Regions from separate parts of the Paenibacillus xylanilyticus genome, predicted to be linked through region 1. Evidence: a T-box and tRNA genes for the amino acid it is inferred to sense, from the RefSeq annotation. Region 1 holds a T-box; the other regions hold tRNA genes.
What was found. A T-box is a leader RNA that pairs with one kind of tRNA and senses whether it is charged. The one in region 1 lies ahead of tyrS (tyrosine--tRNA ligase), so its partner is inferred to be a tRNA-Tyr.
Positions count from the first base shown of each region.

Region 1 (9,730 bases):
CATGGCGATCACTTCCTTTCCTGAAAGCCTGTTACTTCACAGATGATGCTTGTTCCGCATAGGTGTTGTCGACAATCGCTTTGGAATCCACCCGTTGTTCGAGTTCTCCAGCCGCACTCATGACGTCCAGCAGATTGTTCCATTCTTCATCGTCAATAATCGGATCGGTTGCATACGTCCCCTGTTCCTTATAACGATGAATACTACTTACGAGAATGGATTGATCGATGTCTTTAAAGTAAGGGAGGATGACCTCGGCAATCTCTTCAGCCGAATGGGAATCTACCCAGACCTGCGCTTTGTGCAGCCCGTTCGTAAATTTCTGGACCATTTCCTTGTTGTCGTTGATGTAGCTTTGTTTCGTCATGAACACCGTATAAGGCAAATGTCCACTCTCCGTTCCAAACGATGCAACGACCTTCCCGCGGCCTTCCTGTTCAAAGATGGATGCCTGTGGTTCAAACAGCTGTACATAATCTCCTGTACCCGACGCAAATGCCGAAGCAATGTTGGCAAAATCGACATTTTGGATCAATTCCAGATCCTCCTGCGGATCAATGCCGTGTTTGTTCAACGTGAATTCTCCAGCCATTTGCGGCATCCCGCCTTTGCGTTGTCCGAGAAATGTACTCTGCTTCAGCTGATCCCAATCAAAGCTGCTTTCGGCATTCCGTGCAAACAAAAATGTACCGTCTGTCTGGGTTAGCTGGGCAAAGTTAATGACCGGATCTTCCGCTCCCTGCTGATAGACGTAGATGGATGTCTCTGCTCCGACCAGGGCGATATCCACGGAGCCCGCGAGCAAGGCAGCCATCGTTTTGTCACCACCAGCCGTTGTCTGGATCTCGACCTCCAGCCCCTCTTCTTCAAAAAAGCCTTGGGCTACGGCCACATACTCCGGTGCGTAAAATACCGAACGCGTCACCTCGCCAATCGTAATTTTCGCTTCGTTTTTCTCTTGGTTGCAGCTCGTGAGCGCGACAATGATAATCAGCAATATAACGATGGCACGAATAAACCAGGGCGTGTATTTCATGCTGTTTCCCTCCTTCGCTGGTTTCAGCAGTTTCTCTCTACTATGAATATGCCGCTGCCCATCAAAAGGTTAAGAACTTGCACACCAAAAAAAGAGCCGGGCATATGCCCGGCTCTCTCTAGTACCTGCTTCGTATTATAAGATTTACAACTACAGTTTATAAATCTCGGTATATTTGGCTTCCAGATAATCAGCCAGATAATCCGGGTTCAGCTCCTCACCTGTCACAGCGAGAATCAATTCGGAAGGTGTACGGCTCTTGCCGTAACGATAAATCTTGTCCGTTAACCATTCCTTGATCGGTATCAGATTGCCTTCTGCAATATAAGCGTCAAACTCCGGCAGTTCCTGGCGCAGCGTATGTAGAATCTGAGCGGCATACATATTGCCGAGTGAATACGATGCAAAATAACCAAAATCGCCACCGGACCAGTGAACATCCTGAAGCACGCCTACGCCATCGTTTGGAGGAACAATCCCGAGATATTCTTTGTACTTGGCGTTCCAGGTTTCCGGCAAATCCTTGACTTCCAGTCCCTCATTGAACAGCATTTTCTCAATCTCATAACGAATGATAATGTGCAGATTATACGTCAGCTCGTCTGCTTCAATTCGGATCAGCGAACTTTCGACGCGGTTGATCGCACGGTAGAAATCTTCCAGAGCTACTTCGCTCAATTGCGGAAAATGCTGCTGCAAGTCTTGATAATAGCGAGTCCAGAACGGACGACTGCGGCCAATCATATTTTCCCAGAGGCGGGACTGGGATTCATGAATCCCCATCGATGTTCCTTCTGCCAGCAGGGTACCTGCCAGACTTTCGTCAATATTTTGCTCATATAGAGCATGTCCACCTTCGTGCAAAGAACTGAATACCGCGCTCGTCACATCATCCTGCAAGTAATTCGTCGTGATTCGCACATCTCCCGGATTAAGTCCTGTCGCGAACGGATGAACACTCTCATCCAGTCTTCCGGCATCAAAGTCATAACCCATCTGTCCCAAAATGAACAAACTGAATTTTTCCTGTTGCTCCGTATTAAACAGCTGGTTTAAGAACTCCGTATTCGGCTTGTTTTCGGAAGCATTGATCTTTTCCTGCAGCGGCACCAAGCGTGCTTTCAACCGGGCAAATACCGCATCTACCTTCTCTACGGTCAGATCCGGCTCGTACATATCAAGCAGCGTATCATAGCGTGTGTCTTTCACACCCCAGTAGTCGATGAACTCCTGTTTGAGTTTCACGATCTCTGTCAAATACGGGGAAAAGCCTTCAAAATCGCTATTATGCTTGGCATCTTCCCATGCCGTTTCCGATTTGGCCGTAAGCACCGTATATGCTTGAACCTTCTCAGGCGGGACGGATTGGCTCCGATCGTATTCCTTTTTGCATTCCAATACCAGGCGGCGATTTATATCATCCAGTTGATTCAACACCTCTGGTTTGGTCAACGTGTCCAAATAGGTTTTCATCTCATCCGAAGTTTGAAGCTTGAACGCTTCGGTAGATAACATGCCGATCGTTTCCGAACGAGTCGGAACGCCTTTCTTCGGCGCACCCGTGCGCAGATCCCAATGAAGCAAACCAATGGCTTCGTGATAACTTTTGATTTTGCTGGCCAAATTAAGGAATGATTCTAGATGTTTCAGGGTTTGTTCTTCCATTGTTATCGTTCACCTCTCCAAAAAAAGTTTAGACTCCCTATTGATGATACTTTTTGCAATGCGTATAATCAACTTTTAACAGAGGTAAATGGCATGATTCTTATTTATAAGATATCATGCCCTTTGCTGAGCGTGGTATAATTGAGAGCAGGGCGTAGGACAAGCTGCATACCGATGCAAGCTGTCGTGCTCATCGTATTGGATAACAGGAGGCAATGGACATGAACAACATTCAAGAGATTTTGGCGTACAACAAATCATTTGTCGAGACAAAAGAATACGAAAAGTATACGGCCGGAAAGTTTCCAACCAAAAAAATGGCAATTATCACATGCATGGACACCCGTCTGGTGGAACTGCTGCCTAAAGCGATGAACCTGAAGAACGGTGAGGTTAAAATCCTTAAAACGGCGGGTGCCATTATCTCTCAACCTTTCGGTTCTGTTATGCGAAGCGTGCTTGTAGCTATTTATGAGCTCGGGGCAGACGAAGTTGTTGTTGTCGGTCACACCGAGTGCGGTATGGCATCCTTGCAAGCAGACACCATGATTGGCCACATGGTTGACCGCGGTGTATCCAAAGAAGTCATAAATGCTCTGGACAACTCCGGAATCAATTTGCAAAATTGGCTTCGAGGGTTTAACAGTGTTGATGAAGGGGTAAAACACACTGTAGGAGTCATCAAAAATCATCCCCTGTTTCCACAGGGAGTACCCGTTCACGGCATGATTATTGATTCCTCTACAGGCCAGCTTGAGCTTGTAGTCGAAGGGTACGAGCAACAGGCATCTCTCTAAATGGTTTTGGGTGCGGACCTCAGGGTCCGCACTCTTTTTTTGTCTAAATTGAGGCAGTTATGCTGTCAGGTTGTCAAACCATACAGTTTCAGTGTACACTTTTTATGAAAGCGGTCATTGATGGCAATATCCATTGTTTTCACTGGCCCAGCCCTAATATTAAGGAGACATGTGCATGAACATACTTTCCTACGGATTGCTCGGGCTGCTTACCCGCGAGGAGTCGTCTGGTTACGATCTGATGCTGAAGATTCAGCCTCATTGGCAAGCCAAACACAGTCAGATCTATCCGCTCCTGTCCAAGATGGAAAATGATGAACTACTATCTTCCCGCTGGGTGCAACAGTCTGACAAACCGGACAAAAAAATGTATGCAGTCACGGAAAAAGGTATCGAGAAATTGCTCGGCTGGATGATTACTCCTGTTACTGCTCCGGTAACACGTGACGAGTTCAATTTGCGTATTTTATGTGTCGGCATAGCCGAAGATGGAAGCATGAGACGCATTCTGAATGAGCGCAAAAACTGGTTTATGGAGCGCATCCGATATTTCGAGGATCTGAAGTCCCGCATCCCTCAGGATAACCTCCGCGTAGGCAGCCGGGAATTTGGGAGCTACATTCTGGTTCAAAAGGGATTAATGAATGCCCAGACCGGCCTGGAATGGTGCAACTGGGTGACCCAGCTGCTGGATGGTCAGGCAGCCATTCAGGACCCTTGTCCGATTATTTCGGAAAATTAATAAAAATTTGAAACGTTCCTGCTTTTAGACCGTATTACATGAGTAAGGCCCATTTTTAGGGTTGATCACACAATTTAATCGGGGGGTTACGATCTTTACAATGAAGAAAAAATTTGGAATTAAACATCTGATGATGGTTTTTATGGCTTTCACTCTGTTGTTCGCAACAGTTGGCGTAGCAAATCCGGATTCTGCTGACGCAAGACGTGGTGGCGGTTTCAAATCAGGCACAAAGAGTTATACCAATACACCTAAGAAATCCGACAACAATGTGAGTCAGTCCAACTCGAACAACAACTCGGGTACAGGTGCAGCTGCAACTAACCGTGGCGGATTCTTCGGCGGTGGCGGCGGATTCATGAAAGGCATGATGCTGGGTGGTCTGGCCGGTATGATGTTCGGCGGATTGTTCGGTGGTATGGGAGCTCTTGGTAACATCCTTGGATTGCTTGTAAACGTGGCTGCGATCATGCTGATCGTTATGCTGGCAATGGCACTCTTCAGAGCCATTGCGAATCGCCGTAAACCGGCTGCAGATGGTCGTTATGACCGTCGCAACGATCGTGATGATGATGACCGCAACAGAAACGGACGGTACTAATCATTATGGTTCTAAGCATGGATGAGATTGTTAATGCAATCTGTCTTCACATGGCTGAACGCAAAGGTGTGCGCCCGACCGATGTCAATGTTGAACTGAGCTGGGAAGAAGATACGGGATACTCCGCGGAAGTCTGGATTCAAGGCCGTAGTCAATACTTGGTTGAATCCAACATGATAGAAGCGATCCTGCGCTACCTGCACAGTGAATACAACATCCGGGCTTACCGTGAAAACGTCAGACTTGATCTGGACGAAGAAATTACAGCCATTGTGAATCAATAATCAAATCAATTAATTAGTTGCGGATGAATTGTTAAAGGGCCGTCTCCCTAATGTCATTGACATTAGTGGAGACGGCCCTTTTGTTTACCTTGGGAATGATGAATATCCTGGGAATGTAAACTTACGTTGTTCTTCCCAAGATATTCGTGATACGGTACGTTCCTACTTCAATTTCACAAGGCTGTAGTTCTTCTTGCCTTTACGAATAATGATGAACTTGCCACCAATCGCATGCTCTGCAGACACTGTGAATTCCAGCTCTGTAATCTTCTCTCCGTTCATAGAGATCGCACCTTTGGTGACATCCTCACGCGCTTGGCGTTTGGATGGCTCAAGGCCCAGATCAACCAGCCAGTCCACGATGTTTTTGGCTTCGCCGTCTGTTTCAAACGTAGGCATTTCCTTGAAGCCCTGCTCGATCTCATCTGCTGTCAGGGAGCGAATATCTCCACTGAAGAGCGCAGCGGTAATCCGTTTAGCTTGCTCCAGCATCTCATCGCCGTGAACGAATTTTGTCATTTCTTCGGCGAGTGCCTTCTGTGCTTCACGTTTGTGCGGCTCGGTCTCAACCTTTTCAGCCAAAGCTTCAATTTCCTCTTTGCTCAGGAAGGTGAAGTATTTCAGGTATTTGATGACATCACGATCATCCGTATTCGCCCAGAACTGGTAGAATTCAAATGGTGTCGTTTTGTCCGGATCCAACCAGATCGCACCGCCCGCGGTTTTACCGAATTTCGTTCCATCGGCTTTGAGCATCAGAGGGATCGTCAGCCCGTAAGCTCTTGCTTCAGACCCTTCTTTCTTGCGGATGAGGTCCAGACCACTTGTGATATTCCCCCATTGATCGGAGCCACCGATCTGCAGCTGTACATCCTCGTTTTGGAACAGGTGATGGTAATCCAGAGACTGCAGGATCTGGTAGGAAAACTCGGTGAACGAGATTCCGCCTTCCAGTCTGCTCGCCACCACATCTTTTGCCAGCATCGTGTTAAGATTGAAGTTTTTCCCGTAATCACGCAAAAACTCAATGACGTTAATTTGATGTGTCCAGTCGTAGTTGTTCACCATGCGAACCTGGTTGTCGCCTTCGGTTACAAACAATTTTTTCATCTGTGCTGTCAGCTTATTGACGTTCTCTTGGACCTGTTCCAGGGTTTGCAGCGAACGCTCAGATTGACGTCCACTTGGGTCACCAATTGTACCCGTTGCTCCCCCAATCAGGATCACTGGACGATGTCCCGCAAGTTGAAAACGTTTCAGCATCATGAACGGAATCAGGTGACCGATGTGCATACTGTCTCCAGTAGGGTCAACTCCACAGTACAAGGAGATCGACTTGGTTTCCGTCAGCTCACGCAGCCCCTCCGCATCCGTCTGTTGGTTTATGGCGTCACGCCATTCAAGTTCATCAATAATATTCAACCCAAACAACCCCTTTCTCTTCTAATCGTTTTTCAGTCATGGACTACGTTAATGGTCAAAAATACAGGTGGGAGCAGCTTTTTTGGACACAAAAAAATCGCCTCCTTGTCTTCATTAGACATAGGGACGATTATCATAACCGTGGTACCACCCAACTTGCATGAATAGATGCTTACACATCATCCATACCGCTTTTGGCAATATATCGTTTGCCCATTCCGCTTGGCATTACCCAAGTACTCCAGAGTGTAATTCGCAGCCCTTGTATGTATCAGGTTTCATCAACCCCTGACTTTCTGTAACAGGGACAAAGCCGCTACTGCGCTCCATCAACGTAATTCATGTATTAGATTATAGCCAGTATAGCCGAACGTTCAATCCATTGCAAGAGCCTGTATTTAATCTGCTCACCTTACTTCAAAAGAGACTCTGACCTTTATACTATACCTCTATATTCAGCTTCCTATGATAATACGTGTACGCCTTCTCCGCAATCTGATCCTCGTTATCCCACAATTGCTGATCCAGAGTATCTAACCTTAGTTCCTCTTCTGTCGTGAGTAAATGGGGAATGTCCCATAATGCTGTCAGCCGTTCATCATCCGCCAAATGCTCGATCAAGCGATACTGCTCTTGAATATTACCCAGCACTTGGTTCGCACCAATCGTATGTAATGCCCGCAAAACATGAAGATATGCTTCTTCTCCCCAGTTGCAGAAAAATTGAATAAACCCACCGTTAAATACGTCTACTTCCAACAGCCATAGGGCTGCAATTTCCTGCTCCTCGGATGTTAATCCCGACCATCCCTGTTCCTGTTTGTTCTTTTTGTCTACAAACTTCAACGCATAATCATACCATACATCATGAATATCTTGATTAGTCACGCCCTTCATCCCTTTCCCCTAGGCTGCATGCTCTCCAATTCATGGCGTTTACCGGTTTGATGCCAGTGTAAATAGGGTTCTCCCAACTGCTGAAAAGCGTTCGTTACGTTGCGGTCCATTTCCTGTATCACTTCGCTCGTGTATTTTAGATGAGTGTTGATATTATCTACATCGTATTTTTTCAACATCTCCACATGCACCGTGGTAAAAATAATATCCTCCAGCAGCCAGTAGATCACCATCTCGGTCTGCTTCAACTTTTTCTTCAACATGGGCATTCCACGTTCATATATGGTGACGATATAGGTTCCATTTTCCATTTCAACATAAGGCGCACCTTCCCATTTGAAAGGCTCGAATAGACGGTTAACATATGTATTGCTCTGTTCTTGGTCAAAGTCTGTTTGGGATAACAGTTCAAGCAGCTTGACTGCTAATTCCTGTTTGGTTAAAACCGACATGGCAGCTCACCACCTGTAATTCATTTAAATTGCACTCCTCATGACATGATCATGAAAAAGCTGCCGGTGGCAGCTTCTTCGTGATCACCGTGTGGCTTGTACTCACAAGTACTCACAAGTACTCACAAGGTACCTATTGCAACTTATGATTGTCTTCTTTTCAATCTGAACATTTTCAATCTGAATGCTGAATCTGCACTTCCCATCAGGTTCCGCAAAATGTCCGATAAGATGGATCACAGGTCGTCGGCAATGTGGTGTATTCTTCCTGTTCCGGTGTGTGTGCATAAGGTTTCCGTAGAACGGCTAGCAGCTGGTTCATTACGCGATAATCTCCATCGTTTTCTGCCCGTTCAAGCGCCTCTTCCACTCTATGATTCCGTGGGATGATTGCAGGATTGCTGCTCATCATCAATTGCTCTACAGCCTCTTTGGATTCAGACTGCCGGCCCAGTCTGGCTGTCCAGCGTTCATTCCATTCCGCAAATTCCGCCGCATCGTTCAGATTGGAGTTCTCCCACTTATCAAAGGTTAAAGCTAAGAACGTATTCGTGAAGTCCGCCGATTGCTTTTCCATTAGTTCCAGAAGGTCTTTTATCAGCGTTTCATCTTCGTCCTCTTCTGTCAATAATCCCAGCTTGGCACGCATGCCGGATACCCATTCTTGATGATACTGCTCCGAGAATTGGGAGATGGCATCCTGTGCAATCTGAATGGCCACATCTTCATTTTCATGCAGCAGCGGCAGTAAAGTCTCCGCAAGACGAGCCAGATTCCAGCCCGCAATATAGGGTTGATTGCCGTAGGCATAGCGGCCTTGTGTATCAATTGAACTAAAGACTGTAGACGGATTATAAGCATCCATAAAAGCACAAGGCCCGTAGTCAATCGTTTCTCCACTGATGGCCATATTGTCCGTATTCATGACACCATGGATAAATCCAACATTCTGCCACTTGGCTATCAGTGATGCCTGTCGTTTGATGACTGCACGGAGGAAGTTCAAGTATCGGTTATGATCCAAAGGAATGTCGGGGAAATGACGTTCCAGCGTATAGTCGGCCAGTGCTCTCAGTTCGTCTACAGTTCCCCATCTAGCTGCATACTGAAAGGTGGCCACGCGGATATGACTGGAGGCCACTCGGGTTAATATAGCACCCGGCCGTTCCGTTTCACGAAAAATGCTTTCTCCAGTCGTCACGACTGCCAAACTTCTCGTTGTAGGGATACCCAGGGCTTCCATCGCTTCACTAATAATATATTCACGAAGCATCGGTCCGATCGCCGCCCGACCATCTCCTCCACGTGAGTATGGTGTTCTGCCCGAACCTTTGAGCTGAATATCCACCCTCTCGCCCTGTGGCGTAATCTGTTCACCCAGCAGCAATGCCCGTCCATCACCAAGCATGTTGAAATTGCCAAATTGATGCCCTGCGTAAGCTTGAGCCAGAGGCTCGGCTCCAGGCGGAAGTTCATTGCCTGCAAAAATTGCTGCCCCTTCCTTGCTGTTCAGCGTTTCAGCATTCAGTCCGAGGCTGGCCGCAAGGGTTTCATTTAAGATGACAAGCTCAGGTGACTGTACCGGTACTGGACCCTGACTTGTATAAAAGGTCTGCGGCAGCCGGGCATAACTATTGTCCAAATTCCAGCCTGCGCCTAGCTTATCCTTTACCATGTGCACTCCACTCCTTCTCCTCAACAAAGGAACTCCTCTGTTTGTATTCATGTAGCCTGTGTGAACCAATGCTCATTTATGTAGTCGCATGGAATTTCGAAATGATGAACATATCATATGTTCATAAGGAAACTTTAGCATATTTGTAGGGTGTTTGCA
Region 1 covers NZ_CP044310.1:4,029,345-4,039,074, forward strand. Annotated here, with positions in the region: gene F4V51_RS17715 (ABC transporter ATP-binding protein) at 1-3, opposite strand, end outside; gene F4V51_RS17720 (ABC transporter substrate-binding protein) at 32-1,036, opposite strand; gene F4V51_RS17725 (carboxypeptidase M32) at 1,187-2,701, opposite strand; gene F4V51_RS17730 (beta-class carbonic anhydrase) at 2,923-3,498, shown strand; gene F4V51_RS17735 (PadR family transcriptional regulator) at 3,674-4,240, shown strand; gene F4V51_RS17740 (hypothetical protein) at 4,341-4,841, shown strand; gene F4V51_RS17745 (YxcD family protein) at 4,847-5,125, shown strand; gene tyrS (tyrosine--tRNA ligase) at 5,288-6,547, opposite strand; T-box leader at 6,667-6,889, opposite strand; gene F4V51_RS17755 (DMP19 family protein) at 6,989-7,444, opposite strand; gene F4V51_RS17760 (Imm63 family immunity protein) at 7,441-7,896, opposite strand; gene F4V51_RS17765 (protein adenylyltransferase SelO) at 8,102-9,571, opposite strand.

Region 2 (9,730 bases), 1.4 Mb from region 1:
GCTGTACACATTCTGATACTCCACTTTCAGCTGGTCAATCTGTTCATCAAGTTCCTGTAATGCTGCATTGCTCTGGGCATACAGTTCATTGTATTGTTCCATCTTTTCTTCATGGAGAATTTTCTCCTGCAGGGCAAGTTTCGCAAGATGCTCTTCTCCTGCTTTCAGAGCCATTGAAGCCTGCTCTTCACGTTTGTGCACCATACTTGCTGCCTGGTCGGCTTGCTGCTTCATCTGTCTAGTATGGCTTGCATATTGATGACGAAGCTTCTCGGCTTCGCCAATGTCTTGGCGGGTCGAGACCAGAAACTGATCAATCAGTTTGACTGGATCCTGACTTTGCTCCAGATGTTCATTTAATGTAGCTACGGTAATATCCCGCATTCGACGAAATACACTCATTATGTTCTGTCCTCCTTTTCAAGATCGTGATCATTTAGTAGCGGCCACGACGACTGCGATTGTTGCTGAGCATCGAGACACCGAAGATGATTAATCCGATGGCGATGATTGGTCCGATCAACCAAGCCAGTTTACCCATCAGTGACAAGATACCGATGATCAAGACGATCCACCCCAGCATTACATTTCCTCGTTTAACCCCGTAGTAACCAAGTGCAATCATCAGAATCGGAATCAGATACCCCATCAGGTGTCCAAGAAGCGGAGTTAACTTTCCGAAAAGGATTAGAGCTCCCAGCGCAATCAGGACAATCGCCCAGCCATTCCCCTTATTCCATCTCATAATTTTTTCACCACCCTTTCGGTTTGTATTTTGATTTGTTTATTTGCTCGTTTGTGTTTGTTGTTTCTTGTTCAACCTTATGTCTTTATTCTAGGGGAAACGGGGACTTTTCAAAACAGACCGCGGACGGTTTTTCATCCTAGACTCAGGTCGGGGATGGTGTTGGACCTCCGTCTGTCCTTACATCAGACCTCTGTCGACATACAATGAGCTTGAGATTGGGATGCCTCATATCCCCTTATCCGACTAGAGAGACATAACCTCATCTGAGCTTGCAATCGCCATTGATATGATCTTCCCTTAAGCCTTATGTACGTTTACAAAAGGATTTCGTTTCCCCCGAATGATGTACGGTTGAATGAGAAGCTCTTCTAAACCCCAAACATAAATACTTTTTTATCCATATAAACAAATTAATGTTGTTATTAATGTAAGCGTTTACTAAAATAGAAGCAGTATTGATCCTAATTCTTAAGTTAGGAGTGGGGGCTGTGCGGTCCATCAGTTATCTTCATAAAATGATTTTGTTTGGCATTCTGCTCAGTACCTTGCCTATTCTGCTGGCCGGAATAGCGGCAATTCTGTATTCCATGAATCAAACGGAGCTGCATCGCATGCAAACGAATAAACAACTTCTTTTACACATGCAGACGAGCGTCGAGCATAAGCTTAACACCATCAGTTATATGCTGGATCAGGCGACTCGGTCTCCTCTTACACTTCAGTCCCTTTCAGCCACACTTCCAGGTACATTAACGACAGCAAACCAGCTTCAATCCGAATTTCAACATATGCGATCCTGGGAGCCCTTAATGGATATTACGCTAGTTAACGAAGCTCAGGATTGGCTGGTCGATCATGTGGGGTTATATCTTAACACGGACTTCCCTTTGGCTCTTCCCATGCGAGATTTGTTGTCCAAAACCCTGACCTCTGGCTGGCAGCTGATTCCATCATCTGTATTTAAGCATAATGAACAGGATTTCCCGTCCGGATGTAATTATCATATCGTGCTCGGCAGATCCATCTCACTTATGAATGCATCCGCTGACTCAGCTTTAATTGGTGGAATTCCTGCATGCTCATTGCATCATTCTATTGTATCTGAATCCGTTGACCTGGATATGTCTTCTTCAGAATTGATTATTGTGAACCGGGAACAGCGCATTCTTGTTCACCCCGATCCTATGTATATTGGACAACCCTTATCAGCAATGAACATAGAAGACATTGAATCTAAAATGGACCTGAGCGAATTGCTCTCTCCGAATACGTCTGCTGCTTCAAAGGAATACCACGAGGTTCGAATGGCTGATACGGAATATTCCTTAACCTTCGCCAAGACACCGTTAAAGGGCTGGACTTATATTTTAATTACACCCATGAATGTCCTATCCCAAGAGTATGTCAAGATTGGACTGTACACTTTGTCTGTAGGCGTAATACTCCTTCTACTCTCCATATTCTTCGTATGGTTAGGTTCAAGGCGTTTGCATATCCCCATACGGAACCTGCTATCGCAGCTAGGAATTACTGACAGAGTTTTATCGAATAAGAAACTGCCACAATCCCTTTTTTCGCTTCAAAATGAATTCGAGCAGATCAAGACCCATATTAACCAGCTGTCAGCTTCTCGGTCCCAGATGGAGTATAAATTAAATCAATACGTTTTGCAGACACGCACTCAGTATATGATAGATATATTTCTAGGTAAGTGCTCGCCCGGCATGCTGCACCAAAACTTGATCGAACTAGGTTACAAAGATCATCTTATTCAGTGGCAACAAATAGCCGTATTGACCCTAAAGACCGATTTGGCAAGTCAAACGAAATATGATCATCACGATCTCGATCTCCTGTTATTTGCCGTTCAAAATATAGTGGAGGAGTCCATCGATAAGGATCGACAACTCCTTCCGATCATTGTGGAACAGACTGTAGTAACCGTAATAGGTTCTATCAAAATGGACAACTCTGTATTTTCAAATGAACTTTACGAAATGACTGAGCTGCTGCATCATCGAGTGAGTGAAGTTTTGAATCTTCAGCTGAATATCCGTTTCAGTCAACCATACTCTTCCTTTTCAGAAATACACCTGGCTTATATTGAAGCTATGAAAATGTTGCAGCAGCAGACCATACCAGGAGCTAGCGTCAAACAAAATGAAGAAGCTTCAATTTATTCTTCCTTGTGGACGCTACCTTACCCTGAGTCACTCGAATATCGTCTTATGCAATCCATTCAATCTGCAGATGAGGCAGAAGCTTCCGTACTATTACAACAATTGCTTCAGCGTGTATATCATATGGAATGGACCGAGGAAGAATACCAGGTTGCTTTAACACGATTATTGATGCATATATTACAAATGATGCAGGAGTCCGGTATACGACTTGCACAGATCTCTTCAGGGCACAGCCCATTGATCAACGAACTGCTCGCTCTGCAAACGGCTGCCGATATCGAGCAATGGTTTATTCATCGTATTATTAGGCCGGGTGTTGGCATTTTCAGAGAAAGGCAATATGCACAGCATCAGCAGATCTCGGAAAGAATGATTGCCATCATCCATCAGGAATACGATACCGATCTAACACTCGAAGAGTGTGCTTGTCGGCTCCATTATAATGCGAGCTATTTGAGTACTGTGTTTAGCAAAGAAACAGGCTACGCATTCAGTGAATATTTGTCACAGTATCGGTTCAAGATGGCCCGAAAGTGGTTGGATGAAACCGAGCTAACCATTAAGGATATTGCTGCTCGGCTTCGTTACAATAACCCGCAGAACTTTATCCGTTCGTTTCGAAAATGGGAGGGAATTACTCCAGGTCAGTACCGGGAACGTAGACAGAAGCCTCTTCGCTCTTCCATGAAATAATTGATTGTAATGATAAATGAAAAAGGAGCAGATGATCTGCTCCTTTTAATGATTCACGCTCGGTTTTATTTCTTGTTTTATTTCTTGTTTTATTTCTTGTTTTATTTCTTAGCTTCCTTCTTACGAACAATCTTCATATTCTGCTGGTCCAGCTGAATTAGTATTTTTCCGAACCTGCCACCACGTAGGAAGTTAACCACGCCATCTGGATAGGCACTTCGGATATAGTGCTCAGCCTTGTATAGTGAGTCTGTATCCGTAGGCAATCCATAGGTGTTTAGCCATTCCTGTAGATGATCTACAACTTGCTGAACAGGCATCTCAATGCTGTTGACTTCATTTGTTATTAAAGACGTATACGCGTAACCTTTCAAGAATAGCAGCTGCTGTATGTATCCCATATCTCCCGAACGGTAAGGCGGATTAACATGAAGTACCTCTTTTAACTCGTCTATTAACGTATGCACTCTCGGACCGGCCATGGCACTGATATAAACGTATTTGCGTGCACTTTGAATTGCCTGTTCAACGGTTTCCCAATCAGACATTGCGGGGCACATGGATGCAAAGGCAAAGTCATATTTCTGTTCCCAGCCTTTCTCCTGAATCGATATTTCTTCAAAGCGTTCAGGAACAATCTCGATTTTGGACGCTAATGTGCTCGGTATCGTCTCTTTCATCAAAGAAATAAGCAGTTCAGAAGGTTCGACTGCAGTGACAGTAGCCCCCTTTTCTGCAAAAGGAATTGTAAAAATGCCTGAAGCCGCACCAATGTCCAATATGGATAATTCACTAAAATCTACACCCTGATTCTCAATCCAGCTCATGATGCGCTCGGAACGCTGCTTACCTTCTTCTGTAAAGGATTGACGGTGATAGTCACGTGCCCAGCGTTCAAATGCTTCTTCCGTTTCGAATGGTGCACTCTTCTTCTTATATTTTGGACTTCTTGGCCGCTGCTTCCATGCCTCTTCCCAGATCGATAGATCAAATAATAGTTCTGAATAATTAACTGAATTGTTCTCCTCAGACACTTTTTGCTCAAGCATTACGTTTCACTCCGTTCTATGTAATAAAATCAAAAGTTCACCAGAAAGGATCTTCTCTTGTAAACAAACAGAAGTATCTCAATAATACCGTGTAGTGATATCGCAATAGTCCATACCGTTCCAGATTATAGACTTTATTTATCTACAATATATTTAATTTATACAAACGTCAACCTCATATATTGATCTATTCATCAATTGCGAAAACCACCAAAATCATAAAAATAACCCTGTGAATTGTCTAAGCAATCCACAGGGTTATGCGTTATACCGGCGAGAGGACTCGAACCTCCACGGTTTCCCACTCGATTTTGAGTCGAGCGCGTCTGCCATTCCGCCACGCCGGCATATCATGTTATAGTATATTTTCTTAAAATATACTGGAGGCGCCACCCAGATTCGAACTGGGGATAAAGCTTTTGCAGAGCTGTGCCTTACCACTTGGCTATGGCGCCATATTTTTGGAGCGGACGACGGGAATCGAACCCGCGACCCTCGCCTTGGCAAGGCGATGCTCTACCGCTGAGCCACGTCCGCAAATGGCTGGGGATATAGGATTTGAACCTATGCATGACGGAGTCAAAGTCCGTTGCCTTACCGCTTGGCTAATCCCCAAAAATAATGGGGCGATTGAGGGGAATTGAACCCCCGAATGCCGGATCCACAAACCGGTGCGTTAACCACTTCGCCACAATCGCCATGTTCATTATTTACTTAGAAAATTAATTGGCAGGGGCAGCAGGAATTGAACCCACACCAACGGTTTTGGAGACCGTTGTTCTACCTTTAAACTATGCCCCTAAAAACTGGTGGAGGATGATGGATTCGAACCACCGAACCCGTAAGGGAGCAGATTTACAGTCTGATGCGTTTGGCCACTTCGCTAATCCTCCATAGTGGTGCCGGCGAGAGGACTTGAACCCCCAACCTACTGATTACAAGTCAGTTGCTCTACCAGTTGAGCTACACCGGCGTATTAAATTGTAGTGATAATGGTGGCTCGGGACGGAATCGAACCGCCGACACGAGGATTTTCAGTCCTCTGCTCTACCGACTGAGCTACCGAGCCATAATAAAGTCTAATCATGAATGTTGCACTTTATCCAGGGCGTCGGTGCCATATAACAGACTTAGTGAACAGATTCCTCATGTAGGTAAAAATGGCGGAACCGACGGGATTCGAACCCGCGATCTCCTGCGTGACAGGCAGGCATGTTAGGCCAACTACACCACGGTTCCAGATCACTTTCTGTAAAGAAAGTATAATTGCGGGGGCAGGATTTGAACCTGCGGCCTTCGGGTTATGAGCCCGACGAGCTACCGGGCTGCTCCACCCCGCGTCGTTATAAAATTATATGGTGGAGGCTGAGGGGCTCGAACCCCCGACCCTCTGCTTGTAAGGCAGATGCTCTCCCAGCTGAGCTAAGCCTCCGAACAACACATTTATGATCTTAACATAAAACTGTTGTTAAAATCAACCTCTTTTTTGAGGTGAAAATAATGACCCGTAGGGGATACTCTCACTTCGTTCGAGACTGCGTAGCAATTGCTAACGAAGCTTATCCTCCGACGAACCTTTGGGATTCTCATCCCCTTGATGCTTTAAAAAGTAAAGCTATGACCCGTAGGGGATTCGAACCCCTGTTACCTCCGTGAAAGGGAGGTGTCTTAACCCCTTGACCAACGGGCCTTACTATGGCGGAGAGAGAGGGATTCGAACCCTCGAGACGCTTGTGGCGCCTACACGATTTCCAATCGTGCTCCTTCGGCCAACTCGGACACCTCTCCATATGGCTCCCCGAACAGGACTCGAACCTGTGACAACTCGATTAACAGTCGAGTGCTCTACCAACTGAGCTATCAGGGAATATTGTTCAGAGATTATTCTCTGAAAACTAGATCCGAAACGAAACTTGCGACTAGAACCTGCAATTTGGATAAGCCCTCGACCGATTAGTACTGGTCAGCTCCATGCATTACTGCACTTCCACCCCCAGCCTATCTACCTCGTCGTCTTCAAGGGGTCTTACATACTGGGAAATCTCATCTTGAGGGGGGCTTCACGCTTAGATGCTTTCAGCGCTTATCCCGTCCGTACATAGCTACCCAGCGGTGCTCCTGGCGGAACAACTGGTACACCAGCGGTACGTCCATCCCGGTCCTCTCGTACTAAGGACAGCTCCTCTCAAATTTCCTACGCCCACGACAGATAGGGACCGAACTGTCTCACGACGTTCTGAACCCAGCTCGCGTACCGCTTTAATGGGCGAACAGCCCAACCCTTGGGACCTACTTCAGCCCCAGGATGCGATGAGCCGACATCGAGGTGCCAAACCTCCCCGTCGATGTGGACTCTTGGGGGAGATAAGCCTGTTATCCCCAGGGTAGCTTTTATCCGTTGAGCGATGGCCCTTCCATGCGGTACCACCGGATCACTAAGCCCGACTTTCGTCCCTGCTCGACTTGTAGGTCTCGCAGTCAAGCTCCCTTATGCCTTTGCACTCTTCGAATGATTTCCAACCATTCTGAGGGAACCTTTGGGCGCCTCCGTTACTCTTTAGGAGGCGACCGCCCCAGTCAAACTGCCCACCTGACACTGTCCCCGTACCCGCTAAGGGCACCAGGTTAGAACCTAGATACGATCAGGGTGGTATCCCAACGGTGCCTCCACGTAAGCTGGCGCTCACGCTTCAAAGGCTCCCACCTATCCTGTACAGATCGTACCCAAATTCAATATCAAGCTGCAGTAAAGCTCCATGGGGTCTTTCCGTCTTGTCGCGGGTAACCTGCATCTTCACAGGTATTAAAATTTCACCGGATCTCTCGTTGAGACAGCGCCCAAGTCGTTACGCCATTCGTGCGGGTCAGAATTTACCTGACAAGGAATTTCGCTACCTTAGGACCGTTATAGTTACGGCCGCCGTTTACTGGGGCTTCGGTTCACAGCTTCGGATTGCTCCTAACCGCTCCCCTTAACCTTCCAGCACCGGGCAGGCGTCAGCCCGTATACTTCGCCTTACGGCTTCGCACAGACCTGTGTTTTTGCTAAACAGTCGCTTGGGCCTTTTCACTGCGGCCCCCTCGTGCTATTCACACTACCGGGGCACCCCTTCTCCCGAAGTTACGGGGTCATTTTGCCGAGTTCCTTAACGAGAGTTCTTCCGCGCGCCTTAGAATTCTCTTCTCGCCTACCTGTGTCGGTTTGCGGTACGGGCACCTTCATCTGGCTAGAGGCTTTTCTTGGCAGTGTGAGATCATGACCTTCGCTACTGTAATTTTCACTCCCCATCACAGCTCAGCCTTACGATGTGCGGATTTGCCTACACATCAGCCTTACTGCTTGGACAGGCATCCATCAGCCTGCGTCACTACCCTACTGCGTCCCCCCATCGCTCGTAACGATTTACGGTGGTACAGGAATTTCGACCTGTTGTCCTTCGACTACGCCTTTCGGCCTCGCCTTAGGTCCCGACTTACCCTGAGCGGACGAGCCTTCCTCAGGAACCCTTAGGCTTTCGGCGGATCAGATTCTCACTGATCTTTTCGTTACTCATACCGGCATTCTCACTTGTATAATGTCCAGCGCTCCTTACGGTACACCTTCAACCCTTATACAACGCTCCCCTACCCCTGATCATACGATCAAGCCATAGCTTCGGTGGTGTGTTTAGCCCCGTTACATTTTCGGCGCAGAGTCACTCGACCAGTGAGCTATTACGCACTCTTTCAATGGTGGCTGCTTCTAAGCCAACATCCTGGTTGTCTGTGCAACTCCACATCCTTTCCCACTTAACACACACTTGGGGACCTTAGCTGATGGTCTGGGCTGTTTCCCTTTTGACAATGGATCTTAGCACTCACTGTCTGACTCCCGGAAGTAAGTCTATGGCATTCGGAGTTTGACTGAGCTTGGTAACCCTTGCGGGCCCCGCACCCAATCAGTGCTCTACCTCCACGACTCTGTTTTCCGAGGCTAGCCCTAAAGCTATTTCGGGGAGAACCAGCTATCTCCGAGTTCGATTGGAATTTCTCCGCTACCCCCACCTCATCCCCGCACTTTTCAACGTGCGTGGGTTCGGGCCTCCAGTGCGTGTTACCGCACCTTCACCCTGGACAGGGGTAGATCACCCGGTTTCGGGTCTACGTCCACGTACTACATCGCCCTATTCAGACTCGCTTTCGCTGCGGCTCCGGCTCTTCACCTTAACCTTGCACGGGAACGTAACTCGCCGGTTCATTCTACAAAAGGCACGCCATCACCCCTAAAATGGGCTCTGACTTCTTGTAAGCACACGGTTTCAGGTTCTATTTCACTCCCCTTCCGGGGTGCTTTTCACCTTTCCCTCACGGTACTGCTTCACTATCGGTCGCTAGGAAGTATTTAGCCTTGGCAGATGGTCCTGCCGGATTCATACGGGGTTTCACGTGCCCCGCACTACTCGGGATCCGTCTCGGAGGGAACAGACTTTCAATTACAGGGCTTTTACCTTCTTTGGCGGGCCTTTCCAGACCTCTTCGTTTAACCGGCTCCTTTGTAACTCCATGTGAGACGTCCCACAACCCCAGAGAGCAAGCTCCCTGGTTTGGGCTGTTCCGCGTTCGCTCGCCGCTACTGACGGAATCACTATTGTTTTCTCTTCCTCAAGGTACTTAGATGTTTCAGTTCCCCTGGTATGCCTCTACATAACCTATTTATTCAGTTATGAGTAACTGGATATTACCCCAGCTGGGTTTCCCCATTCGGACATCCCCGGATCAAAGCTTGCTTACAGCTCCCCGAGGCAGTATCGTTGTTCGCCACGTCCTTCATCGGCTCCTAGCGCCTAGGCATCCTCCGTGTGCTCTTAGTAGCTTAACCAACTGCTCAAATTGAGCAATGCAGTTATCACTATTATTTGAAACTTGTTTAACACAAGTTCAGCTAAAAGGAATGTTCTAATTCGCAATTTTCGTTTCGTTATCTAGTTTTCAAAGAACAAGCTCCATGCAAAAGCAAGCTGTTTTGAGAGTTTGAGCTCTCAAAACTGAGCAACGAGTGAGTAAGTTTTGCAGCTAAG
Region 2 covers NZ_CP044310.1:5,451,006-5,460,735, forward strand. Annotated here, with positions in the region: gene F4V51_RS24265 (PspA/IM30 family protein) at 1-402, opposite strand, end outside; gene F4V51_RS24270 (LiaF transmembrane domain-containing protein) at 437-745, opposite strand; gene F4V51_RS24275 (helix-turn-helix domain-containing protein) at 1,237-3,624, shown strand; gene F4V51_RS24280 (class I SAM-dependent methyltransferase) at 3,726-4,673, opposite strand; tRNA gene F4V51_RS24285 (tRNA-Leu) at 4,942-5,020, opposite strand; tRNA gene F4V51_RS24290 (tRNA-Cys) at 5,055-5,128, opposite strand; tRNA gene F4V51_RS24295 (tRNA-Gly) at 5,136-5,210, opposite strand; tRNA gene F4V51_RS24300 (tRNA-Gln) at 5,214-5,288, opposite strand; tRNA gene F4V51_RS24305 (tRNA-His) at 5,296-5,371, opposite strand; tRNA gene F4V51_RS24310 (tRNA-Trp) at 5,401-5,474, opposite strand; tRNA gene F4V51_RS24315 (tRNA-Tyr) at 5,481-5,566, opposite strand; tRNA gene F4V51_RS24320 (tRNA-Thr) at 5,571-5,646, opposite strand; tRNA gene F4V51_RS24325 (tRNA-Phe) at 5,667-5,742, opposite strand; tRNA gene F4V51_RS24330 (tRNA-Asp) at 5,835-5,912, opposite strand; tRNA gene F4V51_RS24335 (tRNA-Met) at 5,940-6,013, opposite strand; tRNA gene F4V51_RS24340 (tRNA-Val) at 6,030-6,105, opposite strand; tRNA gene F4V51_RS24345 (tRNA-Glu) at 6,292-6,363, opposite strand; tRNA gene F4V51_RS24350 (tRNA-Ser) at 6,370-6,461, opposite strand; tRNA gene F4V51_RS24355 (tRNA-Asn) at 6,465-6,540, opposite strand; rRNA gene F4V51_RS24360 (23S ribosomal RNA) at 6,607-9,531, opposite strand.
Region 2: it has a tRNA-Tyr gene. The T-box ahead of tyrS (tyrosine--tRNA ligase) is inferred to sense a tRNA for this amino acid. The anticodon was not compared.

Region 3 (9,730 bases), 2.7 Mb from region 1:
GCCGCACACACAATGATGGAAGATGGATCAATATTCCGATTAATAATTCCAACGGCAGTGGTCTGTGCCAAGCCGGCTTCGTGCTTTAGTTCATATAGCCGATCTACTTCTCGGTTCCATTCACCCAGCAGATCAGCAACCTCGGATGGGCCGTAGCCACTACGATATCCCCGTTCCTGCATTGCAGTTTGCAGGGCTTGCAGACCTTCCCGTGCATCTGCCAGGATGGCTTCCCCGCCCAGTTTGGCTGCATCCATACCGTTCAGGTTTAGGTTGATAAATGTAACTTCTGGATGCTGAAAAGCAGATCGGGACGCCGTCGTGAAATCCGAGAACCGGGTGCCGACGCCGATCACAACATCTGCTTCTCTCGCGAGTCGGTTTGCCGCCAGAGAACCTGTAACCCCGATGGCCCCCACGTTGAGTGGATGGTCCCAGGACAGTGCACTCTTGCCAGCCTGGGTCTCGGCAACCGGAATGCCAAATGCCTCGGCGAAGGCAGCAAGCTGAACAGACGCCTCGGAATACAACACACCGCCGCCAGCAACCAGCAGCGGCTTCCTTCCGCGGGCCAGCTGTTCCGCGGCCCGTTCAATGGCTGCCTGGACCGGAGGCCGGCGGTCCAGGTAATGCACCTTGCGGGCGAAGAACGCTTCCGGATAATCGTACGCCTCTGCCTGCACATCCTGCGGCAGTGCCAGCGTGACCGCTCCCGTCTCCGCTGGATCCGTGAGAACACGCATCGCCTGTGTTACAGCAATCATTAACTGTTCAGGTCGTACAATGCGATCCCAATACTTGCTGACCGCTTTAAATGGGTCTGTAGCCGAGATGGTATAATCACTGCTCACTTCGAGCTGTTGCAGAACCGGATCCGGTTCACGTGTGGCAAAGTTATCTCCAGGAAGCAGAAGCACAGGAATCCGGTTCACGGTCGCTGTTGCAGCTGCGGTAATCATATTCAACGCACCTGGGCCGATCGATGTGGTACACGCGTATATTTGCCTGCGATTCTTCTGCTTGGCATAAGCGGCTGCAGTGTGTACCATACCCTGTTCATTTTTGCCTTGCATGTACGTCAGACTTCCTGGGCTGCGTTCCAGTGCCTCTCCTATTCCTGTAACATTACCGTGTCCGAAAATACCGATAACACCCTTCACGAATTTGGTCTCCACACCATCTACGGAAATATACTGCTGGTCCAGATAGCGGAGCAGTGCCTGGGCCATGGTCAGCCGGATCGTTGTCATGGATTTCGTCTCCTTTCCCTTCGCGGGTAAAGCGCTTAATCTACGTTAAGTTTAAGCGCCTTACCCATAAAGGTTAAGCGCTTAATTGGTATAGTATTACATCATGGCTAAATAGGCAAGATATTTTTGTAAGCGTTTTATTAAAAACTGAAGCCTAATCTGATCGATACGCTTCCAACCAACATATCACAACAGGATGAATTGTATTTGTTCAAGTTCAATAGGATGTGATTCCAGTGAGCATGTCGTCTTGTGAAAACTCTAAAAGCACAAAAAAAGAGATGATCATGATCATCTCTTTTTTCTCTATATCAGTAAGCGGGTGATGGGAATCGAACCCACGCTATTAGCTTGGAAGGCTAAAGTTCTACCATTGAACTACACCCGCGTAAAATAATATCGGGATGACACGATTTGAACATGCGACCCCCTGGTCCCAAACCAGGTGCTCTACCAAGCTGAGCTACATCCCGTTATGTTATACCGGCGAGAGGACTCGAACCTCCACGGTTTCCCACTCGATTTTGAGTCGAGCGCGTCTGCCATTCCGCCACGCCGGCATATGAAGTTATAAATGGCGCGCCCTGAGAGATTCGAACTCCCGGCCTTTTGATTCGTAGTCAAACGCTCTATCCAGCTGAGCTAAGGGCGCAAAATAATTGGAGCGGACGACGGGAATCGAACCCGCGACCCTCGCCTTGGCAAGGCGATGCTCTACCGCTGAGCCACGTCCGCGTATAAGGGATGCGCGTGGAGGGACTTGAACCCCCACGTCAAAGACGCTAGATCCTAAGTCTAGTGCGTCTGCCAATTCCGCCACACGCGCATATATAAAAGTGAGTCATGAAGGGCTCGAACCTTCGACACCCTGATTAAAAGTCAGGTGCTCTACCAACTGAGCTAATGACTCATAAAAACTGGTGGAGGATGATGGATTCGAACCACCGAACCCGTACGGGAGCAGATTTACAGTCTGATGCGTTTGGCCACTTCGCTAATCCTCCAGGATTAAAAGGTGGCTCGGGACGGAATCGAACCGCCGACACGAGGATTTTCAGTCCTCTGCTCTACCGACTGAGCTACCGAGCCTTATTCAATTTTAGATTAATGGCGGAACCGACGGGATACTCTCACTTCGTTCGAGACTGCGAAGCTGATGCTCTCGAAGTGTATGCTCCGACGAACCCAAAAACGGATTCTCATCCCTGAAGCAAAATAAAGATGGCGGAACCGACGGGATTCGAACCCGCGATCTCCTGCGTGACAGGCAGGCATGTTAGGCCAACTACACCACGGTTCCAGGCATTAATGGTGCCGGCGAGAGGACTTGAACCCCCAACCTACTGATTACAAGTCAGTTGCTCTACCAGTTGAGCTACACCGGCATATATGGTGGAGGCTGAGGGGCTCGAACCCCCGACCCTCTGCTTGTAAGGCAGATGCTCTCCCAGCTGAGCTAAGCCTCCATATCTATGACCCGTAGGGGATTCGAACCCCTGTTACCTCCGTGAAAGGGAGGTGTCTTAACCCCTTGACCAACGGGCCTTAATGGCTCCCCGAACAGGACTCGAACCTGTGACAACTCGATTAACAGTCGAGTGCTCTACCAACTGAGCTATCAGGGAATGGTGGAGCCAAGCGGGATCGAACCGCTGACCTCCTGCTTGCAAGGCAGGCGCTCTCCCAGCTGAGCTATGGCCCCATGTTTGTTTACCCCACAAAGTGAAGTATAGCTTCGAGGTTTATTCCGATTACTTTCCGGGGACCCCGTGAATTTCATAAAACTTGTATGGTGGGCCCTGGTGGACTCGAACCACCGACCTCACCCTTATCAGAGGTGCGCTCTAACCAACTGAGCTAAGGGCCCTTATCAAAAACTCGAAAAAAAATACCCCAGTGGGGTCTCGCTTGGCAGCGTCCTACTCTCCCAGGACCCTTCGGTCCAAGTACCATCGGCGCTAGAGGGCTTAACGGTCGTGTTCGGGATGGGTACGTGTGGAACCCCTCCGCCATCGCCACCAAACGATGCTGCTATACACTCAGAGATCATTCTCTGAAAACTAGATCCGAAACGAAACTTGCGACTAAAACCTGCAATTTGGATAAGCCCTCGACCGATTAGTACTGGTCAGCTCCATGCATTACTGCACTTCCACCCCCAGCCTATCTACCTCGTCGTCTTCAAGGGGTCTTACATACTGGGAAATCTCATCTTGAGGGGGGCTTCACGCTTAGATGCTTTCAGCGCTTATCCCGTCCGTACATAGCTACCCAGCGGTGCTCCTGGCGGAACAACTGGTACACCAGCGGTACGTCCATCCCGGTCCTCTCGTACTAAGGACAGCTCCTCTCAAATTTCCTACGCCCACGACAGATAGGGACCGAACTGTCTCACGACGTTCTGAACCCAGCTCGCGTACCGCTTTAATGGGCGAACAGCCCAACCCTTGGGACCTACTTCAGCCCCAGGATGCGATGAGCCGACATCGAGGTGCCAAACCTCCCCGTCGATGTGGACTCTTGGGGGAGATAAGCCTGTTATCCCCAGGGTAGCTTTTATCCGTTGAGCGATGGCCCTTCCATGCGGTACCACCGGATCACTAAGCCCGACTTTCGTCCCTGCTCGACTTGTAGGTCTCGCAGTCAAGCTCCCTTATGCCTTTGCACTCTTCGAATGATTTCCAACCATTCTGAGGGAACCTTTGGGCGCCTCCGTTACTCTTTAGGAGGCGACCGCCCCAGTCAAACTGCCCACCTGACACTGTCCCCGTACCCGCTAAGGGCACCAGGTTAGAACCTAGATACGATCAGGGTGGTATCCCAACGGTGCCTCCACACAAGCTGGCGCTCATGCTTCAAAGGCTCCCACCTATCCTGTACAGATCGTACCCAAATTCAATATCAAGCTGCAGTAAAGCTCCATGGGGTCTTTCCGTCTTGTCGCGGGTAACCTGCATCTTCACAGGTATTAAAATTTCACCGGATCTCTCGTTGAGACAGCGCCCAAGTCGTTACGCCATTCGTGCGGGTCAGAATTTACCTGACAAGGAATTTCGCTACCTTAGGACCGTTATAGTTACGGCCGCCGTTTACTGGGGCTTCGGTTCACAGCTTCGGATTACTCCTAACCGCTCCCCTTAACCTTCCAGCACCGGGCAGGCGTCAGCCCGTATACTTCGCCTTACGGCTTCGCACAGACCTGTGTTTTTGCTAAACAGTCGCTTGGGCCTTTTCACTGCGGCCCCCTCGTGCTATTCACACTACCGGGGCACCCCTTCTCCCGAAGTTACGGGGTCATTTTGCCGAGTTCCTTAACGAGAGTTCTTCCGCGCGCCTTAGAATTCTCTTCTCGCCTACCTGTGTCGGTTTGCGGTACGGGCACCTTCATCTGGCTAGAGGCTTTTCTTGGCAGTGTGAGATCATGACCTTCGCTACTGTAATTTTCACTCCCCATCACAGCTCAGCCTTAGATGTGCGGATTTGCCTACACATCAGCCTTACTGCTTGGACAGACATCCATCAGTCTGCGTCACTACCCTACTGCGTCCCCCCATCGCTCGTAACGATTTACGGTGGTACAGGAATTTCGACCTGTTGTCCTTCGACTACGCCTTTCGGCCTCGCCTTAGGTCCCGACTTACCCTGAGCGGACGAGCCTTCCTCAGGAACCCTTAGGCTTTCGGCGGATCAGATTCTCACTGATCTTTTCGTTACTCATACCGGCATTCTCACTTGTATAATGTCCAGCGCTCCTTACGGTACACCTTCAACCCTTATACAACGCTCCCCTACCCCTGATCATAAGATCAAGCCATAGCTTCGGTGGTGTGTTTAGCCCCGTTACATTTTCGGCGCAGAGTCACTCGACCAGTGAGCTATTACGCACTCTTTCAATGGTGGCTGCTTCTAAGCCAACATCCTGGTTGTCTGTGCAACTCCACATCCTTTCCCACTTAACACACACTTGGGGACCTTAGCTGATGGTCTGGGCTGTTTCCCTTTTGACAATGGATCTTAGCACTCACTGTCTGACTCCCGGAAGTAAGTCTATGGCATTCGGAGTTTGACTGAGCTTGGTAACCCTTGCGGGCCCCGCACCCAATCAGTGCTCTACCTCCACGACTCTGTTTTCCGAGGCTAGCCCTAAAGCTATTTCGGGGAGAACCAGCTATCTCCGAGTTCGATTGGAATTTCTCCGCTACCCCCACCTCATCCCCGCACTTTTCAACGTGCGTGGGTTCGGGCCTCCAGTGCGTGTTACCGCACCTTCACCCTGGACAGGGGTAGATCACCCGGTTTCGGGTCTACGTCCACGTACTACATCGCCCTATTCAGACTCGCTTTCGCTGCGGCTCCGGCTCTTCACCTTAACCTTGCACGGGAACGTAACTCGCCGGTTCATTCTACAAAAGGCACGCCATCACCCCTAAAATGGGCTCTGACTTCTTGTAAGCACACGGTTTCAGGTTCTATTTCACTCCCCTTCCGGGGTGCTTTTCACCTTTCCCTCACGGTACTGCTTCACTATCGGTCGCTAGGAAGTATTTAGCCTTGGCAGATGGTCCTGCCGGATTCATACGGGGTTTCACGTGCCCCGCACTACTCGGGATCCGTCTCGGAGGGAACAGACTTTCAATTACAGGGCTTTTACCTTCTTTGGCGGGCCTTTCCAGACCTCTTCGTTTAACCGGTTCCTTTGTAACTCCATGTGAGACGTCCCACAACCCCAGAAAGCAAGCTCTCTGGTTTGGGCTGTTCCGCGTTCGCTCGCCGCTACTGACGGAATCACTATTGTTTTCTCTTCCTCAAGGTACTTAGATGTTTCAGTTCCCCTGGTATGCCTCTACACAACCTATGTATTCAGTTGTGAGTAACTGGATATTACCCCAGCTGGGTTTCCCCATTCGGACATCCCCGGATCAAAGCTTGCTTACAGCTCCCCGAGGCAGTATCGTTGTTCGCCACGTCCTTCATCGGCTCCTAGCGCCTAGGCATCCTCCGTGTGCTCTTAGTAGCTTAACCAAATGCTCAAATTGAGCAATGCAGTTATCACTATTATTTGAAACTTGTTTAACACAAGTTCAGCTAAAAGGAATGTTCTAATTCGCAATTTTCGTTTCGATATCTAGTTTTCAAAGAACAAGCTCCATGCAAAAGCAAGCTGTTTGAGAGTTTGAGCTCTCAAAACTGAGCAACGAGTGAGTAACTAGCCAACCTGGCTAGATTTTAGATTTGAATGTCTTCATTGCAGAAGACGATTCTCCATAGAAAGGAGGTGATCCAGCCGCACCTTCCGATACGGCTACCTTGTTACGACTTCACCCCAATCATCTATCCCACCTTCGGCGGCTGGCTCCTTGCGGTTACCCCACCGACTTCGGGTGTTATAAACTCTCGTGGTGTGACGGGCGGTGTGTACAAGACCCGGGAACGTATTCACCGCGGCATGCTGATCCGCGATTACTAGCAATTCCGACTTCATGCAGGCGAGTTGCAGCCTGCAATCCGAACTGAGACCGGCTTTTTAGGATTCGTTCCACCTCGCGGCTTCACAGCCCGTTGTACCGGCCATTGTAGTACGTGTGTAGCCCAGGTCATAAGGGGCATGATGATTTGACGTCATCCCCACCTTCCTCCGGTTTGTCACCGGCAGTCACCTTAGAGTGCCCACCCGAAGTGCTGGCAACTAAGATCAAGGGTTGCGCTCGTTGCGGGACTTAACCCAACATCTCACGACACGAGCTGACGACAACCATGCACCACCTGTCTCCTCTGTCCCGAAGGAAAGCCCTATCTCTAGGACGGTCAGAGGGATGTCAAGACCTGGTAAGGTTCTTCGCGTTGCTTCGAATTAAACCACATACTCCACTGCTTGTGCGGGTCCCCGTCAATTCCTTTGAGTTTCAGTCTTGCGACCGTACTCCCCAGGCGGAATGCTTAATGTGTTAACTTCGGCACCAAGGGTATCGAAACCCCTAACACCTAGCATTCATCGTTTACGGCGTGGACTACCAGGGTATCTAATCCTGTTTGCTCCCCACGCTTTCGCGCCTCAGCGTCAGTTACAGCCCAGAGAGTCGCCTTCGCCACTGGTGTTCCTCCACATCTCTACGCATTTCACCGCTACACGTGGAATTCCACTCTCCTCTTCTGCACTCAAGTCATCCAGTTTCCAGTGCGATCCGGGGTTGAGCCCCGGGATTAAACACCAGACTTAAATGACCGCCTGCGCGCGCTTTACGCCCAATAATTCCGGACAACGCTTGCCCCCTACGTATTACCGCGGCTGCTGGCACGTAGTTAGCCGGGGCTTTCTTCTCAGGTACCGTCACTCCTTGAGCAGTTACTCTCAAGGACGTTCTTCCCTGGCAACAGAGCTTTACGATCCGAAAACCTTCATCACTCACGCGGCATTGCTCCGTCAGGCTTTCGCCCATTGCGGAAGATTCCCTACTGCTGCCTCCCGTAGGAGTCTGGGCCGTGTCTCAGTCCCAGTGTGGCCGATCACCCTCTCAGGTCGGCTACGCATCGTCGCCTTGGTGAGCCGTTACCTCACCAACTAGCTAATGCGCCGCAGGCCCATCCTCAAGTGACAGATTGCTCCGTCTTTCCAGCTTCCTTCAGGCGAAGAAAGCAAGTATTCGGTATTAGCTACCGTTTCCGGTAGTTGTCCCAAGCTTGAGGGCAGGTTGCCTACGTGTTACTCACCCGTCCGCCGCTAACCATCAGAGAAGCAAGCTTCTCTTCAAGTCCGCTCGACTTGCATGTATTAGGCATGCCGCCAGCGTTCGTCCTGAGCCAGGATCAAACTCTCCAATAAAGTATTGAAAAGAGCGATTAGCTCATTTTGAATCTGACGAGATTAAAAATCTCATTTTCGCTTCGAAATCATACAGTCAGATGACTTGTACCCATTTCTCAGCATCGATCTTACAAAGTAAGATCGTTACTCACTCGTTGTTCAGTTTTCAAAGATCAAACGTTGTTTGCATCAGAGTGTTGTTCTCTTCAGCAACTTTTATATCTTATCATGTCCGAACCAATTTGGCAAGCACTTTTTTTGAAGTTTCTTTCGAAGCTTGTTAAGTCAGCTTACCGCACCGTGTATCTCGTGTTTTCTTGGCCGGAATTAGAATATACCATGCTGCAAGAGTAATTACTACATGTAAAATATCCCAAATGCTAATATCGAAGAAAGAATAGATTTACACAGATACTTTGACCATTATTCTGCAGTCATCAGTGTGCAGACTATATCTAAAACTTATCAGACAGAGGTCAACATCTATTCCAACCCAGTCATTCAGGTAGACATGTATTGTACAGTAGAGGTGAGACTCATTAGTTTCTTTTTCGAAAGCATTTCTGGATTCACTGTTGAAAGCATTCTGAATCCTCTGATACAACTTATATGGTCTACTACGGATCACCTACTACGTTATCTATCTTCTATTAATAGTAGAAGCTGATAGTTAGATATCTGATTACGATGGCCAAACCACTACCGGTCTTTCCTACTTGTTTCCGAATCTACCCATCACAATCGTATCGTAGGACTCCCCGTTCGCATGTCTGCGGTCCTTTTTCAACACACCTTCAATTTCAAAACCCATTCTTCGGTATAGCTCTATTGCTTTATCATTCGTTTCTAATACAGTCAGTGTTACTTTCTCAACACCGCTTCTGTCTGCCCAATGGAGTGATAACTCCAGCAGCTTATTCCCAATGCCATAGCCCCAGTAATTTCGGGCAACACACACCCCAAACTCAACTCTATGGGAAAACCGCTTCAGGTCAGACCCCTCACATCTGGCGTACCCAACAATCTCTTCCTGCACAGTAGCCACAAGAAACAAGTTTCGATCTTTCTCTGAGTCAACACGGATAATGTTCCTGAACCCCGCTGCATCGATATAAGCTTCTCCCTGCTCTCGGTCCATGTTCTCCGTTTCTCCATCGATCTGTACACGAAGCGAAGATAACGACTTTGCATCCCTTTCTTCTGCCGATCTAATCGAATAAGCCATTCCTTTTATGATAAACTCCTGTCTATGAATCTTCATATCTACCCTTCCCTCTATTTCCTATCCGAATTCGGATGGACTTTTGCCCGTAAGCATTTTGAATACCTGACTAAAATACGTCGCGTTTCGGAACCCCGTCATCTCACTAACCTCGTAGACCATGTAATGACCAGATTGCAGCAGCTCTATCGCCTTTTGAATTCGGTATCCGTTTAGATAACCCACGAAATTCTCCCCGGTTACCCTTTTGAATAGCTGGCTCAGATATTTGGGATGTACAAAAAGCCCCTTCGCAATGGCCTCAAAACTGATTTCTTCAGCATAATGCTGCTCCACATACTGTTTCACCTGATCGACAAGTTTATTGCTCTTTTTCTCTGTCATCTCTTTCCGTGTCTGCTCGATCCATTCTCCAATAAATGCATCCATCCAGCATAGCAGATCCTGCAATGAATA
Region 3 covers NZ_CP044310.1:300,000-309,729, reverse strand. Annotated here, with positions in the region: gene iolD (3D-(3,5/4)-trihydroxycyclohexane-1,2-dione acylhydrolase (decyclizing)) at 1-1,250, opposite strand, end outside; tRNA gene F4V51_RS01435 (tRNA-Gly) at 1,568-1,638, opposite strand; tRNA gene F4V51_RS01430 (tRNA-Pro) at 1,650-1,723, opposite strand; tRNA gene F4V51_RS01425 (tRNA-Leu) at 1,732-1,810, opposite strand; tRNA gene F4V51_RS01420 (tRNA-Arg) at 1,826-1,902, opposite strand; tRNA gene F4V51_RS01415 (tRNA-Gly) at 1,911-1,985, opposite strand; tRNA gene F4V51_RS01410 (tRNA-Leu) at 1,996-2,076, opposite strand; tRNA gene F4V51_RS01405 (tRNA-Lys) at 2,088-2,160, opposite strand; tRNA gene F4V51_RS01400 (tRNA-Tyr) at 2,169-2,254, opposite strand; tRNA gene F4V51_RS01395 (tRNA-Phe) at 2,267-2,339, opposite strand; tRNA gene F4V51_RS01390 (tRNA-Asp) at 2,473-2,550, opposite strand; tRNA gene F4V51_RS01385 (tRNA-Thr) at 2,560-2,635, opposite strand; tRNA gene F4V51_RS01380 (tRNA-Val) at 2,641-2,716, opposite strand; tRNA gene F4V51_RS01375 (tRNA-Glu) at 2,724-2,795, opposite strand; tRNA gene F4V51_RS01370 (tRNA-Asn) at 2,800-2,875, opposite strand; tRNA gene F4V51_RS01365 (tRNA-Ala) at 2,877-2,952, opposite strand; tRNA gene F4V51_RS01360 (tRNA-Ile) at 3,041-3,117, opposite strand; rRNA gene rrf (5S ribosomal RNA) at 3,157-3,273, opposite strand; rRNA gene F4V51_RS01350 (23S ribosomal RNA) at 3,349-6,272, opposite strand; rRNA gene F4V51_RS01345 (16S ribosomal RNA) at 6,519-8,070, opposite strand; gene F4V51_RS01340 (GNAT family N-acetyltransferase) at 8,765-9,313, opposite strand; gene F4V51_RS01335 (response regulator) at 9,335-9,730, opposite strand, start outside.
Region 3: it has a tRNA-Tyr gene. The T-box ahead of tyrS (tyrosine--tRNA ligase) is inferred to sense a tRNA for this amino acid. The anticodon was not compared.